DNA from 2 places in the Enterobacter sp. ECC-175 genome. Region 1 is predicted to be linked to the other one. Evidence: predicted binding sites of a transcription regulator. Region 1 holds the regulator's gene; the other holds the start of a gene.
The links. The regulator CRP, encoded in region 1, controls carbon source genes, mostly activating them, when cyclic AMP is high. The targets are predictions, from matches to a motif close to ATGTGANNNNNNTCACAT.
Positions count from the first base shown of each region.

Region 2: udp (uridine phosphorylase) is a predicted target of CRP. The motif match lies at 1,062-1,079, and genes of this name have one in related genera.

Region 1 is NZ_CP143776.1:196,525-204,376, forward strand. It holds gene mdcA (malonate decarboxylase subunit alpha) at 1-7, opposite strand, end outside; gene V1599_RS01070 (hydrolase) at 235-1,257, shown strand; gene V1599_RS01075 (YheU family protein) at 1,254-1,472, shown strand; gene V1599_RS01080 (phosphoribulokinase) at 1,503-2,372, shown strand; gene V1599_RS01085 (OsmC family protein) at 2,438-2,842, opposite strand; gene crp (cAMP-activated global transcriptional regulator CRP) at 3,152-3,784, shown strand; gene V1599_RS01095 (YccS/YhfK family putative transporter) at 3,842-5,929, shown strand; gene V1599_RS01100 (aspartate aminotransferase family protein) at 5,945-7,165, opposite strand; gene pabA (aminodeoxychorismate synthase component 2) at 7,252-7,815, opposite strand; gene V1599_RS01110 (putative adenosine monophosphate-protein transferase Fic) at 7,846-7,852, opposite strand, start outside.
Region 2 is NZ_CP143776.1:360,063-367,914, reverse strand. It holds gene metE (5-methyltetrahydropteroyltriglutamate--homocysteine S-methyltransferase) at 1-61, shown strand, start outside; gene V1599_RS01840 (dienelactone hydrolase family protein) at 147-953, opposite strand; gene udp (uridine phosphorylase) at 1,203-1,964, shown strand; gene rmuC (DNA recombination protein RmuC) at 2,105-3,562, shown strand; gene ubiE (bifunctional demethylmenaquinone methyltransferase/2-methoxy-6-polyprenyl-1,4-benzoquinol methylase UbiE) at 3,629-4,384, shown strand; gene ubiJ (ubiquinone biosynthesis protein UbiJ) at 4,398-5,003, shown strand; gene ubiB (ubiquinone biosynthesis regulatory protein kinase UbiB) at 5,000-6,640, shown strand; gene tatA (Sec-independent protein translocase subunit TatA) at 6,717-6,971, shown strand; gene tatB (Sec-independent protein translocase protein TatB) at 6,975-7,517, shown strand; gene tatC (Sec-independent protein translocase subunit TatC) at 7,520-7,852, shown strand, end outside.

The sequences.
Region 1 (7,852 bases):
ATAACATTATTAACCTCCTGATTCAGCACATCATTCTGATTGCTTAACGTTGAGTGAAGTGTGCGCTCTGGTGAGAAAGGCATCAATTAAGCGTAGGGCGGAATCATTAGCCTGAGAGTAATAATCTCGGTAAATATTTGTGATCGGGATCAGTTCATGTTTCGGAAAACCAGGCTAAACGGGGTACAATTCGGAAGGTATCGTAAATAACTGACAACAATTAACATCGCCGTTATGACCCAAATAATCCCGTCCGACTTCGAGATCGCAGGCGAAGAGAGCGCCGAGTTCGTGCCCATGCGCGGCGCGGCAAACCCGCACCTGCAAACCATGCTGCCGCGCCTGATCCGCCGCAGGCTTCAGTTCACGCCGCACTGGCAGCGCCTGGATTTGCCGGACGGCGACTTCGTGGACCTCGCCTGGAGCGAAGATCCCGAGCAGGCCCGCCACAAGCCGCGGCTGGTGGTGTTTCACGGTCTGGAGGGCAGCCTGCACAGCCCGTACGCGCACGGCCTGATCCAGGCCGCGAAAGAACGCGGCTGGCTCGGCGTAGTGATGCATTTTCGCGGATGCAGCGGCGAACCGAACCGCCAGAAGCGGATTTACCATTCGGGTGAAACCGAAGACGGCACGTGGTTTTTAACGTGGCTGCGGGATAATTTTGGCCGCGTGCCGACGGCGGCGGTGGGCTATTCACTCGGCGGGAACATGCTGGCCTGCCTGCTGGCAAAAGAAAAAGACGCGGTTCCGCTGGATGCCGCCGTCATCGTCTCCGCACCGTTTATGCTCGAGCAGTGCAGTTACCATATGGAAAAAGGGTTTTCCCGGGTCTACCAGCGCTACCTGCTCAACCTGCTGAAGGCCAACGCCGCGCGCAAGCTCAAGGCCTATCCGGATACGCTGCCCGTCAGCCTGCAGCAGCTTAAGCGCGTAAAACGCCTGCGCGAGTTTGACGATCTGATTACCTCAAAGATCCACGGCTTCGCCGACGCGATTGACTATTACCGCCAGTGCAGCGCGATGCCGTTGCTCAATCAAATTACAAAGCCGACGCTGATTATTCACGCGAAAGACGATCCGTTCATGGATCATCACTCGATTCCGGCTCCCGAGCATTTACCGGCGAACGTGCAGTACCAGCTCACCGAGTACGGCGGGCACGTCGGCTTCGTCGGCGGCACGCTGCGCCGACCGAAAATGTGGCTGGAGACGCGTATCCCCGACTGGCTTACGACTTATCTGGAAGGTGTTAAATGATTATCCCCTGGCAGGATCTGTCTCCCGAAACGCTCGATAATCTGATTGAAAGCTTTGTATTACGCGAAGGCACCGATTATGGTGAACAAGAGCGTTCGCTTGAACAAAAGGTCGACGATGTGAAGCGCCAGCTGAAAAGCGGCGACGTGGTGCTGGTGTGGTCAGAACTGCATGAAACGGTCAATATCATGCCCCGCAACGCGTTTCACGGCTGATCTTTACATCTTTCCAGTCAGGGAGTTGCTATGTCTGCCAGACATCCGGTTATTGCCGTAACGGGTTCGAGTGGTGCGGGCACCACTACCACCAGCCTCGCCTTTCGCAAAATTTTCGCCCAGCTCAACCTGCGGGCGGCAGAGGTTGAGGGCGACAGCTTTCACCGCTACACGCGCCCCGAAATGGACATGGCCATCCGCAAGGCGCGCGATATGGGCAAACACATCAGCTATTTCGGCCCGGAGGCCAACGATTTCGGCCTGCTGGAGCAGACGTTTATTGAATACGGCCAGACCGGCAAGGGGCAGTCGCGCAAGTACCTGCACACCTATGACGAAGCCGTGCCGTGGAATCAGGTTCCGGGCACCTTCACCCCGTGGCAGCCGCTGCCGGAGCCAACGGACGTGCTGTTTTACGAAGGGCTGCACGGCGGCGTGGTCACCCCGCAGCACGACGTGGCGCGCCACGTTGACCTGCTGGTCGGCGTGGTGCCTATCGTCAACCTGGAGTGGATCCAGAAGCTCACCCGCGACATCAGCGAGCGCGGGCACTCGCGCGAGGCGGTAATGGACTCCGTGGTGCGCTCCATGGAAGATTACATCAACTACCTGACGCCGCAGTTCTCACGCACCCACATCAACTTCCAGCGCGTGCCGACGGTAGACACCTCCAACCCGTTCGCGGCGAAAAGCATTCCTTCTCTGGACGAAAGCTTCGTGGTGATCCATTTCCGCAATCTGGAAGGGATTGATTACCCGTGGCTGCTGGCGATGCTGCAGGGTTCGTTTATTTCTCATATGAACACACTGGTGGTTCCGGGCGGGAAAATGGGGCTGGCGATGGAGTTAATCATGACGCCGCTGGTGCAGCGGCTGATGGAAGGCAAGCAGATCGCGTGAGCATATTCCCTCTCCCCGTGGGAGAGGGCTAGAGTGTGGGCATCAACAGGCGCGATGCCCCGACATTACGCTTCGATCACCTCATATGAATGGGTAATGTTCACCGCTTTCTCCAGCATGAGCGCCACGGAGCAGTACTTCTCAGCGGACAGGTCAACCGCGCGCGCCACCGCCGCGTCTTTCAGCTCTTTGCCCGTGACGATAAAGTGCAGGTTGATGTGCGTGAACAGGCGCGGCGCCTCTTCGCGACGTTCCGACGTCAGCTTCACTTCGCAATTGGTCACCTCCTGACGGCCTTTCTGCAGGATAGACACCACGTCAATCGCGCTGCATCCGCCTGCCGCCATCAGCACCATCTCCATCGGGCTTGGCGCTTTATCGCCGGAGTTACCGTCCATCAAAATCTGGTGGCCGGAAGCGGACTCGCCCAGGAAGGTTAGCCCTTCGACCCATTTCACACGCGCTTGCATATTTATTAACTCCAACGTTGCATTTTTGGTGACAGATTACGCGCGCGTTACATTTCTCGCAACGGAAGGCGACCTGCATCATGCTGAAGCGAGACACCAGGAGACACGCGGCAAAAGCTATGCTAAAACACTCTGGATGCTACAGTAATACATTGACGTTACACATGTATGCAGAGGACATCAAACTTTACTGGCTGCGACACATTAGACGGCCGACTTCCCAGGTATGGGTAAGAATTCGATTGCAAACCCAGAGTCAGGATGCAACGTATGGCTCTGGAGACAGCTTATAACAGAGGATAACAGCGCATGGTGCTTGGCAAACCGCAAACAGACCCGACTCTCGAATGGTTCTTGTCTCATTGCCACATTCATAAGTACCCATCAAAGAGCACGCTGATTCACCAGGGTGAAAAAGCGGAAACGTTGTATTACATCGTTAAAGGCTCGGTGGCAGTGCTGATCAAAGATGAAGAAGGGAAAGAGATGATCCTTTCTTATCTGAACCAGGGCGATTTCATCGGTGAACTGGGCCTGTTTGAAGAAGGCCAGGAACGTAGCGCCTGGGTTCGTGCAAAGACAGCATGTGAAGTGGCTGAAATTTCTTACAAAAAGTTCCGTCAGCTGATCCAGGTTAACCCGGACATCCTGATGCGTCTTTCTTCGCAGATGGCGCGCCGCCTGCAGGTTACGTCTGAAAAAGTGGGCAACCTCGCCTTCCTCGACGTCACCGGTCGTATCGCACAGACCCTGCTGAACTTGGCGAAACAGCCAGACGCCATGACCCACCCTGACGGCATGCAAATTAAAATTACCCGCCAGGAGATTGGTCAGATCGTCGGTTGCTCCCGTGAAACGGTGGGTCGTATTCTAAAAATGCTGGAAGATCAGAACCTGATCTCTGCACACGGTAAAACCATCGTGGTTTACGGAACCCGTTAATTCCGGTCAAACGGCGTGCCACCGCAGGGTGTCACGCCGTTTTTGTCTCTATCCCCCATGTGGCGCAGGCTGATCTATCACCCGGAAGTAAACTACGCACTGCGACAAACGCTGGTGTTGTGCCTGCCCGTGGCCATTGGCCTCATTCTTGGACATCTCCAGCAGGGGCTGCTGTTTTCCCTGGTGCCCGCCTGCTGCAACATTGCCGGGCTGGACACGCCGCACAAGCGCTTTTTCAAACGCCTGATCGTTGGCGGCAGCCTGTTTGCCGGCTGTAGCCTCGCCGTTCAGCTGCTGCTGGCGCGCGATATTCCACTGCCGCTGATTTTAACCGTACTGGCGATGACGCTCGGCGTTACCGCTGAAATCAGTTCGCTGCACGCCCGCCTGCTGCCCGCCTCGCTGATCGCCGCCATTTTCACCCTAAGCCTCGCGGGCAATATGCCGGTATGGGAGCCGCTGCTGATCTACGCCCTCGGCACGCTGTGGTACGGCGTATTCAACTGGTTTTGGTTCTGGCTGTGGCGGGAACAGCCGCTGCGCGAATCCCTGAGCCTGCTCTACGTTCAGCTGGCCGACTACTGCGAAGCCAAATACACCCTGCTCACGCAGCATACCGACCCGGAAAAATCCCTGCCGCCACTGCTGACGCGCCAGCAGAAGGTGGTCGATCTCATCAGCCAGTGCTACCAGCAGCTGCACATGCTCGCCGCGAATAAAAACCACGAGTACAAGCGGCTGCTGCGCATCTTCCAGGTGGGGCTGGATCTGCAGGAGCATATCTCCGTGAGCCTGCACCACCCGCAGGAGGTGCAGAAGCTGGTCGAGCGCAGCCACGCGGAAGCGGTGATCCGCTGGAACGCGCAGACGGTTTCGGCGCGCCTGCGCGTGCTGGCTGACGACATTCTGTATCACCGCTTTCCCACGCGCTTCAGCATGGAAAAGCAGCTCGGCGCGCTGGAGAAAATTGCCCGCCAGCATCCTGATAACCCGGTCGGCCAGTTCGCGGCATGGCACTTCAGCCGCATCGCCCGCGTTTTGCGCACGCAGCGCCCGCTCTACCCGCGCGACCTGATGGCCGACAAGCAGAAGCGCCTGCCGCTGCTGCCCGCCCTGAAAAGCTATCTGTCGCTTAAATCCGCCGCCCTGCGCAACGCCGCGCGCATCAGCGTGATGTTGAGCATCGCCAGCCTGATGGGCATGGCGCTGCACCTGCCGAAGCCGTACTGGATCCTCATGACCGTGCTGTTTGTTACCCAAAACGGCTACGGGGCGACGCGCGTGCGCATTCTGCACCGGGCGGGCGGCACGATGGCGGGGCTAATTATTGCGGGCGTAACGCTGCACTTCCACGTGCCGGAAGGGTATACGCTGGCGGGAATGCTGGTGGTTACGCTGGTGAGCTACCTGATCATCCGCAAAAACTACGGCTGGGCGATGGTCGGCTTTACGGTGACCGCGGTGTATACCCTGCAGCTGCTCACGCTCAACGGCGAGCAGTTTATCGTCGCCAGGCTGGTTGATACGCTGATTGGCTGCCTGATCGCCTTCGGCGGCATGGTCTGGCTGTGGCCGCAGTGGCAGAGCGGGCTGCTGCGCCAGAACGCCCACGACGCGCTCGAAGCCGACCAGGATGCCATCCGCTTAATCCTGAGCAACGATCCGCAGCCTTCGCCGCTGGCGTATCAGCGCATGCGGGTCAATCAGGCGCACAACGCCCTGTTCAACTCCCTTAATCAGGCGATGCAGGAGCCGGGCTTTAACTCGCACTATCTCGCCGACATGAGGCTATGGGTGACGCACAGCCAGTTTATCGTTGAGCATATCAACGCCATGACCACGCTGGCGCGCGAGCACACGATGCTGACGCCGGATCTGGCGCAGCGCTATTTGCAATCATGTGAAATTGGCCTGCAGCGCTGTCAGCAGCGGCTGGAGTATGATGCGCCGGGCGAGTCGGGGGATTCAAACATTCTGGAAGCGCCGGAAACGCTGACCCACGGGCCGATGAGCACCCTGGAGCAGCATTTGCAGCGCGTGCTGGGCCACCTGAACACCATGCACACCATTTCGTCGGTGGCATGGCGCCAGCGCCCGCATCACGGGATTTGGTTAACGCGCATTTTAAAACGCACGCCGTACTGAGTGTGTCGCGTGAGATTATCCCCGGACGATCTTCCCGACCGCTGCGGCAAACCGAACTAACCCGTCTGCAATATCCTTCTCTTCCACCACCAGCGACGGCGCGAAGCGCATCACGTCCGGCCCGGCGTTGAGCACCATCACCCCTTCCTGGGCGGCGGCATGCAGAAAATCGCGCGCGCGGCCCTTGTACTGCGGCTTCAGCTCGGCGCCGATCAGCAGCCCCATGCCGCGGATCTCGCTGAACACGTCGTACTGCGCGTCAATCTGCTGAAGGTGCTTCACAAACTGCTCGCGCTTCGCGCTTACGCCGCTCAGAACCGGCGGCGTATTGATGATGTCGAACGCCGCGCCCGCCACGGCGCAGGCCAGCGGGTTACCGCCGTAGGTGGAGCCGTGGGAGCCGACGTGAAACGCGGAGGCGATCTCCTGAGTGGTCAGCACCGCGCTCACCGGGAACCCGCCGCCGAGCGCCTTGGCGCTGGTCAGAATGTCCGGCGTCACGCCGTAGTGCATATAGGCGAAGAGATCGCCGGTGCGGCCCATTCCGCACTGGACCTCATCAAACACCAGCAGCGCCTTGTGCTCATCGCACAGCGCGCGCAGCCCTTTGAGGAACTCCGGCGTGGCTGCCGTCACGCCGCCTTCGCCCTGAATCGGCTCGACGACGACCGCGCAGGTGTGATCGTCCATCACCGCCTTCACCGCGTGCAGATCGTTAAACGGCACGTGGATAATATCTGCCGGTTTCGGGCCAAAGCCGTCGGAATATTTCGGCTGGCCGCCAACGGATACGGTGAACAGCGAGCGGCCGTGGAAGGCGTTATGGAAGGCGATAATCTTGGTTTTGTACGGGCTGTGGCGGGTGGAGGCGTAATAACGCGCCAGCTTGAAGGCGGTTTCGTTGGCCTCGGTGCCGGAGTTCATAAACAGCACGCGCTCGGCGAAGGTCGCATCAACGATCTTGCGCCCCAGGCGCAGCGCAGGCTCGTTGGTAAAGACGTTGCTGGTGTGCCACAGGGTTTCGCCCTGGGTTTTCAGCGCCTCTACCAGCGCAGGATGGCAATGGCCCAGCGCCGTCACCGCAATGCCGCCCGCAAAATCTACATACTCTTTGCCCTGCTGATCCCACACGCGGCTGCCTTTTCCCTTCACCGGGATAAACTCGGCCGGTGCATAAACCGGCAGGATCACTTCGTCGAATGTTGCGCGGGTAATTGCGGGTTGTTCAGTTGCCATGTCATGCCCATCCATTTTATGTCACAGAGATTGTGAAAATATAATCACAAAATATGCATAAAAAATCACAGCAAGGCAATAGATATTCAGCGATTGAGAAAATTCGCCAGCAGCGGGTGCCCCTGCTCGCTGAGAATGCTTTCCGGGTGGAACTGAACCCCTTCGAGATCCCATTCCCGATGACGGATGCCCATGATCTCCTGCGTCTCGCTTCGGGCGGTCACCTCGAAGCAGGCGGGCAGCGTCGGCGGGTCAATGACCAGAGAATGGTAGCGCGTCACGGTCAGCGGGTTATTTAACCCCGCAAAGACGCCCGCGCCCGTATGGGTAATCGGTGAGGTTTTACCGTGCATCACCTTCGCGGCGCGCACGATGGTGGCACCGAAGACCTGCGCGATGGCCTGGTGGCCCAGGCAAACGCCCAGAATCGGCAGCCTGCCCGCATAGTGGCGAATAGCGTCCAGCGAAACGCCGGATTCTGACGGCGTACACGGCCCCGGAGAGATGACGATTTTCTGCGGGGCCAGCGCGTCGATATCGGCGAGCGCGATCTCGTCATTGCGACGCACCACCACCTCGGCGCCGAGTTCGCAAAAATACTGGTAAAGGTTCCAGGTGAAGGAATCGTAGTTATCAATCAGCAGGATCATGGCGGCTCCAGAAAAAAAGGCCGCCCTATTCTACTCA
Region 2 (7,852 bases), 160 kb from region 1:
GGAGACGCGCGCCGCGCTGGCGAACATGGTCAAGGCGGCGCAGAATTTGCGTCAGGCGTAGTAGTGTGGACTGCCGGGTGGCGCTAACGCTTACCCGGCCTACCAGCAGGCCCGGTAAGGCGTTGCCGCCACCGGGCTTTTTGCTATTACGCTTTCTTGCCACCGTGCTGGCTAAACCACGCCAGCATCCTCTGCCAGCCGTCTTTGGCCGACTCTTCGTGATAGCTTGGCCGGTAGTCGGCGTTAAACGCGTGCCCGGCATCCGGATAAACCACTATTTCCGCCTTTGCGTTAGCGGCGCGCAGCGCGTGGCGCATGGTTTCCACGGTGTCGAGCGGAATGCCCGTATCCTGTCCGCCATACAGCCCCAGAACCGGCGCGTTAAGATCGGTTGCGATATCAACAGGATGCTCAGGAGAGTTCAGCGTCTTTTCACCCACCAGCTTGCCGTACCAGGCAACGGCGGCCTTTAGCTGCGGATTGTGCGCAGCATACAGCCAGCTAATGCGCCCGCCCCAGCAGAAGCCGGTCACCATTAAGCGGTGCGGATCGCCGCCGTTACGTGCCGCCCAGCTTGCTACGTGGTCAAGATCCGCCAGCACCTGCGCGTCAGGCACTTTGCTCACCAGATTGCTGAACAGGGTGGGGATATCGCTGTAATCATTCGGATCGCCCTGACGGAAATAGAGCTCCGGCGCCACGGCCAGATAGCCTTCCTTCGCCAGGCGGCGGCAGAGGTCGCGGATGTGTTCATGAACGCCGAAAATCTCCTGAACCACAATCACGATCGGCAGCGGGCCGTCGGCAGATTCTGGCCGCGCGTGATAGGCAGGCATATTCTCCCCCTGCGAGGGAATGGAGGTCTCACCCGCCACGATGGCTTCTTCAGAAGTAGAAACAATGGTTGAAGCATGCGGGGCGGCGGCAGGTGCAAAATTGGTTTTCTGAATCATGGTATTCTCCGTACCCGTAAGTGCATATAAATATAGACCTCAAGATAACAACCCACACTGCCCGAAACGGTCTATCTTTTGTGCAACACGCGACGATATAACTTGTTAATGTGATGTGAATCACCTTTTTATGGAAAATCACTGCAATCATTTTCACTTGCAGTGAGATCCATCACGAAAATGTGCGTAGTGCTTCTGTAAAGTACCGTTTTGCTTCTTCTGACTAACCGACCCACAGAGGAGTCACCTATGTCTAAGTCTGATGTTTTTCATCTCGGCCTCACTAAAAACGATCTACAAGGGGCTACGCTGGCTATCGTCCCGGGCGATCCTGAGCGTGTGGAAAAGATCGCCGCGCTGATGGATAAGCCGGTTAAGCTGGCAGCCCATCGCGAGTTCACCACCTGGCGCGCAGAGCTGGATGGCAAAGCGGTGATCGTATGTTCTACCGGCATCGGTGGCCCGTCTACCTCTATTGCCGTTGAGGAACTGGCGCAGCTGGGCATTCGTACTTTCCTGCGTATCGGTACAACGGGCGCTATTCAGCCGCACATCAACGTGGGCGACGTGCTGGTGACGACCGCATCCGTGCGTCTGGACGGGGCAAGCCTGCACTTCGCGCCGATGGAATTCCCGGCAGTGGCGGACTTCGCCTGTACAACCGCGCTGGTTGAAGCCGCGAAATCCGTAGGTGCAACCACCCACGTGGGCGTAACCGCCTCCTCCGATACCTTCTATCCTGGTCAGGAGCGTTACGACACCTTCTCTGGCCGCGTGGTCAGCCGCTTCAAAGGCTCTATGGAAGAGTGGCAGTCCATGGGCGTTATGAACTATGAAATGGAGTCAGCAACGCTGCTGACCATGTGCGCAAGCCAGGGTCTGCGTGCCGGTATGGTGGCGGGCGTTATCGTCAACCGTACCCAGCAGGAGATCCCGAACGCTGAAACCATGAAGCAGACCGAAAGTCATGCGGTGAAAATCGTGGTGGAAGCGGCTCGCCGCCTGATCTAGTTCTCTCTTCAGTGACAAAAGGCCGACACGTTCGGCCTTTTCTTTTTTGCGTAACGCCTCGCAGGAAAACCCTTTCAAACTGGACGTTTATACAGCACAATTCTATGTTGTGCGGGTAATTCGTTGATGCAGGGGGCATTGTGGACATCTCATTCCTGATTTATGCGGTGATAGCGCTGGTGGGCGCAGGCGTTGGCTGGCTAATCTCCAGCTATCAACACGCGCAGCAAAAAGCCGACCAGCTTGCAGAGCGCGAAGAGATCGTTGCGGAGCTAAGCGCGACAAAGCAACAGCTTGCGCAAAGTGCCCACTGGCGCGACGAGTGTGAACTGCTCAACAACGAATTGCGAAACCTTCGCGATATCAACACCTCGCTGGAGGCCGATCTCCGCGAAGTCACCACCCGCCTCGAATCCACGCAGCTGCACGCCGAAGACAAAATTCGTCAGATGATCAACAGCGAACAGCGCCTGAGCGAGCAGTTTGAGAACCTCGCCAACCGAATATTTGAGCAGAGCAACCGGCGCGTTGACGAACAAAACAGGCAAAGCCTGAATGGGCTATTAACGCCGCTGCGCGAGCAGCTGGACGGTTTTCGCCGTCAGGTACAGGACAGCTTTGGCCAGGAAGCGCGCGAGCGCCACACGCTGGCGCATGAGATCCGCAATCTCCAGCAGCTGAATGCGCAGATGGCGCAGGAGGCGGTTAACCTGACGCGCGCGCTTAAGGGCGACAATAAAACGCAGGGCAACTGGGGCGAGGTGGTGCTGACGCGCGTGCTCGAAGCGTCCGGCCTGCGTGAAGGATATGAATACGAAACACAGGTTAGCATTGAGAACGACGCCCGCTCGCGTATGCAGCCTGACGTGATCGTGCGCCTGCCACAGGGCAAGGACGTGGTGATCGATGCCAAAATGACGCTGGTGGCCTACGAGCGCTATTTCAATGCGGAAGACGACTATACCCGCGAGGCGGCGCTGCAGGAGCATATTGCCTCCGTGCGTAACCACATTCGCCTGCTGGGCAGAAAAGATTATCAACAGCTTCCGGGGCTGCGCTCGTTAGATTACGTGCTGATGTTTATTCCGGTAGAGCCCGCGTTTCTGCTGGCGCTCGACAGACAGCCCGAACTGATTACCGAAGCGCTGAGAAATAACATTATGCTGGTTAGCCCGACGACGCTGCTGGTGGCTTTGCGCACCATTGCGAATCTCTGGCGTTACGAGCATCAGAGCCGTAACGCACAGCAAATCGCCGATCGCGCCAGCAAGCTGTACGACAAAATGCGCCTGTTCGTGGACGACATGTCCTCCGTTGGGCAAAGCCTGGATCGCGCGCAGGATAACTACCGCCAGGCAATGAAAAAGCTCTCTTCCGGGCGCGGTAATCTTTTAGCGCAGGCTGAGGCATTTCGTAGCTTGGGGGTGGAAGTAAAACGCGAGATTAATCCGGAACTGGTGGAGCAGGCGACGGCGCAGGATGAAGAGTTCCGGCTCCGGGAAGCCTCTGACAATCATAAAACAGGCGGTGGAGACAACGATTTAGCGGCGAATTTACCACCAGATGAGTCAACGGAACGTTACGTTCGCGGCGGTTGAATCGTAGGGCAAACGCGCCCAATCTGTTACACTTCACAAACATTTTACTGATAAGCAGGCTCTGAGATGGTTGAAGATTCACAAGACACGACGCACTTTGGCTTTCAGACTGTCGCCAAGGCGCAGAAGGCAGACATGGTGGCCCACGTATTTCATTCCGTGGCGGCGAAGTACGATGTAATGAATGACCTGATGTCGTTCGGCATTCATCGCTTGTGGAAGCGCTTCACCATCGACTGCAGCGGCGTGCGTCGCGGGCAAACGGTACTTGATTTGGCGGGCGGCACGGGCGATTTGACAGCGAAGTTTTCCCGTCTGGTAGGCGAAACCGGCCGCGTTGTTCTGGCCGACATCAACGATTCCATGCTGAAAATGGGACGCGAAAAGCTGCGTAACATCGGTGTGGTGGGCAACGTGGAGTATGTGCAGGCCAACGCCGAAGCACTGCCGTTCCCGGATAACACCTTCGACTGCATCACCATCTCATTCGGCCTGCGTAACGTTACCGATAAAGACAAAGCGCTGCGCTCCATGTACCGCGTGCTTAAGCCCGGCGGACGCCTGCTGGTGCTGGAATTTTCAAAACCGATTATCGATCCGCTGAGCAAAGCCTACGACGCTTATTCGTTCCATGTGCTTCCGCGCATTGGCGAGCTTGTGGCAAACGACGCGGAGAGCTATCGCTATCTGGCGGAATCCATCCGTATGCACCCGGATCAGGACACCCTGAAAGCGATGATGCAGGATGCAGAATTTGAAAACGTTGAGTATTTCAACATGACGGCGGGTGTCGTTGCGCTGCATCGCGGTTATAAGTTCTGAGTGGAGGTCTCCTGTGCCCTTTAAACCCTTAGTCACCGCAGGCATCGAGAATGTGCTTAATGCCTTCCTGTACCGTGCGCCAGCGTTAAAGTCCGCGCGCCAGCGCCTCAACGGAAAGGTGTTACGCATTTCGTTAAGCGAGTTTTCAACGCCGCTTGTGCTGGTCTTCAGCGAGCGCCAGCTCGACGTGCTGGGCGAGTGGGAAGGTGAAGCCGACTGCTCTGTTATCACGCGCATGAGCGTGCTGCCAAAACTGCGCGATCGCCAGCAGCTGACGACGCTGATCCGCAGCGGTGAATTGCAGGTTGAGGGCGATATCCAGGTGGTACAGAACTTCGTTGCGCTGAGCGATCTGGCGGAGTTTGATCCCGCAGAGCTGCTTGCACCTTATATTGGCGACATCGCCGCCGAAGGGATCAGCAAAGCGGTCCACGGCGGTACGACGTTCCTGCGTAAAAGCCTGCAGCGCCAGCAGCGCTACGCGGCTGAAGTATTAACCGAAGAGTGGCGCATGGCGCCCGGGCCACTTGAAATGGCATGGTTTGCGGAAGAGACCGCAGCCGTTGAGCGCGCAGTTGATGCATTGACCAAACGGCTGGAAAAACTGGAGGGCAAATGACGCCTGGTGAAATTCGGCGCCTCTATTTTATCATCCGCACCTTTTTGAGTTACGGGCTCGACGAGCTTATCCCCAAAATGCGTATCACGCTGCCGCTTCGCATCTGGCGGCGGATGTTATTCTGGATGCCAAACCGTCACAAAGATCAGCCGTTAGGTGAACGTCTGCGCCTTGCGCTGCAGGAGCTTGGCCCGGTATGGATCAAGTTTGGACAGATGCTGTCTACCCGGCGCGATCTCTTCCCGCCGCTGATTGCCGATGAGCTTGCGATGCTGCAGGACCGCGTTGCCCCGTTTGACGGAGAGAGAGCGAAAAAACAGATTGAAGAGGCGATGGGCAGCATTCCCGTCGATACCTGGTTTGATGATTTTGATATTAAACCGCTGGCATCCGCGTCAATCGCCCAGGTTCACACCGCTCGGCTGAAGGAGAACGGCAAAGAGGTCGTCATCAAGGTGATCCGCCCGGATATCCTGCCGGTTATTAAAGCGGACATGAAGCTAATTTACCGCCTGGCCCGCTGGGTGCCGCGCCTGCTGCCTGATGGACGCCGTCTGCGTCCTATGGAAGTCGTGCGTGAATATGAAAAAACGCTGATTGACGAGCTGAACCTGCTGCGTGAATCCGCGAACGCTATTCAGTTACGACGCAACTTCGAAGACAGCCCCATGCTGTACGTCCCCGAAGTCTACTCAGACTACTGCAGCCAGAATATGATGGTGATGGAACGCATTTACGGTATTCCAGTGTCTGACGTGGCCGCGCTTGAAAAACAGGGTACCAACATGAAGCTGCTGGCCGAGCGCGGCGTGCAGGTCTTCTTTACCCAGGTGTTCCGCGACAGCTTTTTCCATGCGGACATGCATCCGGGCAATATCTTCGTCAGCTATGAACATCCCGAAGACCCAAAATACATTGGTATCGACTGCGGTATTGTTGGCTCGCTGAACAAAGAAGATAAGCGCTATCTCGCCGAGAACTTTATCGCCTTCTTCAATCGCGACTACCGCAAGGTGGCTGAGCTGCACGTTGACTCCGGCTGGGTTCCGCCCGATACCAACGTTGAAGAGTTTGAGTTTGCTATTCGTACGGTGTGTGAACCCATTTTTGAAAAACCGCTGTCAGAGATCTCTTTTGGCCACGTTCTGCTGAACCTGTTCAACACCGCGCGCCGCTTCAATATGGAAGTCCAGCCGCAATTAGTTTTACTTCAGAAAACATTACTTTACGTTGAGGGCGTAGGCCGCCAGCTCTATCCTCAGTTAGACTTGTGGAAAACGGCAAAGCCATTCCTGGAATCCTGGATTAAGGATCAGGTCGGTATTCCGGCGCTGGTGCGCTCGTTTAAGGAGAAAGCACCGTTCTGGATCGAAAAAATGCCCGAAATACCTGAACTGGTTTACGACAGTTTGCGTCAGAGCAAGAATCTTCAGCACAGCATGGATAAAATCGCCAGCGAGTTGCAGGCTAGTCGCGTTCGCCAGGGGCAGTCGCGCTATCTCTTCGGTATTGGCGCGACGCTGCTGCTAAGCGGAACGCTTCTGCTGATCAATCGGCCAGATTGGGAAATGATGCCCGCCTGGCTAATGGCCGCTGGTGTTGTCGTCTGGCTCGCGGGCTGGAGAAAAACGCGCTGAAATTGCATCGCTATCACCAGGTCGCATACGTATAATGCGATCTGATTAATTAATCATCTATCACTGAGGAATATGTATGGGTGGTATCAGTATCTGGCAATTGGTCATTATTGCCGTCATCGTCGTGCTGCTGTTTGGCACGAAGAAACTCGGTTCCATTGGTTCCGACCTTGGTGCATCAATTAAAGGCTTCAAAAAAGCCATGAGCGATGATGAGAATAAGCAGGATAAATCCAGCCAGGACGCTGACTTCACTGCTAAATCTATTGCCGACAAGCAGGATGAAGCCAAAAAGGAAGACGCTAAACGCCACGATAAAGAGCAGGTGTAATTCGTGTTCGATATTGGTTTTGGTGAGCTGCTATTGGTCTTCGTGATTGGCCTGATTGTGCTTGGGCCTCAGCGTTTGCCTGTTGCGGTGAAAACCGTGGTAGGTTGGGTGCGCGCGCTTCGCTCGCTGGCAACCACCGTACAGAACGAGCTGGCGCAAGAGCTTAAGCTTCAGGAATTTCAGGACAGCCTGAAAAAGGTTGAGAAGGCGAGCATGGACAACCTGACGCCGGAGCTGAAAGCCTCAATGGATGAACTGCGCGAAGCGGCGGAATCTATGAAGCGCTCATACAGCGTTAACGATCCTGAAAAAGCGAGCGATGAAGCTAACACTATCCATAATCCGGTGGTGAAGAACAGCGAAGCGCAGCGAGAGGGCGTCACGCCTGCCAGCGCGGAGCATCAGGCCGATGCGCCGGAGCAGACGCCGCAGGAATCTGAACTCAAAAAACAGGTACAGCCGGAAGAGGCCGTCGGCAAAACGGCTGAAGCCAAACCCGCAGCGCCCGTTTCCGAATCATCCCCCTCGTCGAGTGATAAAGCGTAACCATGGCAGTAGATGATACTCAACCGCTTATTACGCATCTTATTGAGCTGCGTAAGCGCCTGTTAAACTGCATTATTGCGGTTTTCCTCATTTTCCTGTGCCTGGTCTATTTCGCCAACGATATCTACCAGGTTGTCTCCGCGCCGCTGATCAAACAGATGCCGCTGGGTGCGACGATGATTGCAACGGATGTTGCTTCACCGTTCTTTACCCCGATTAAGCTGACGTTTTGGGTGTCGCTGATTGCCTCTGCCCCGGTCATTCTGTACCAGGTGTGGGCGTTTGTGGCACCCGCGCTGTACAGACACGAGCGCAAGCTGGTTATCCCGCTGCTG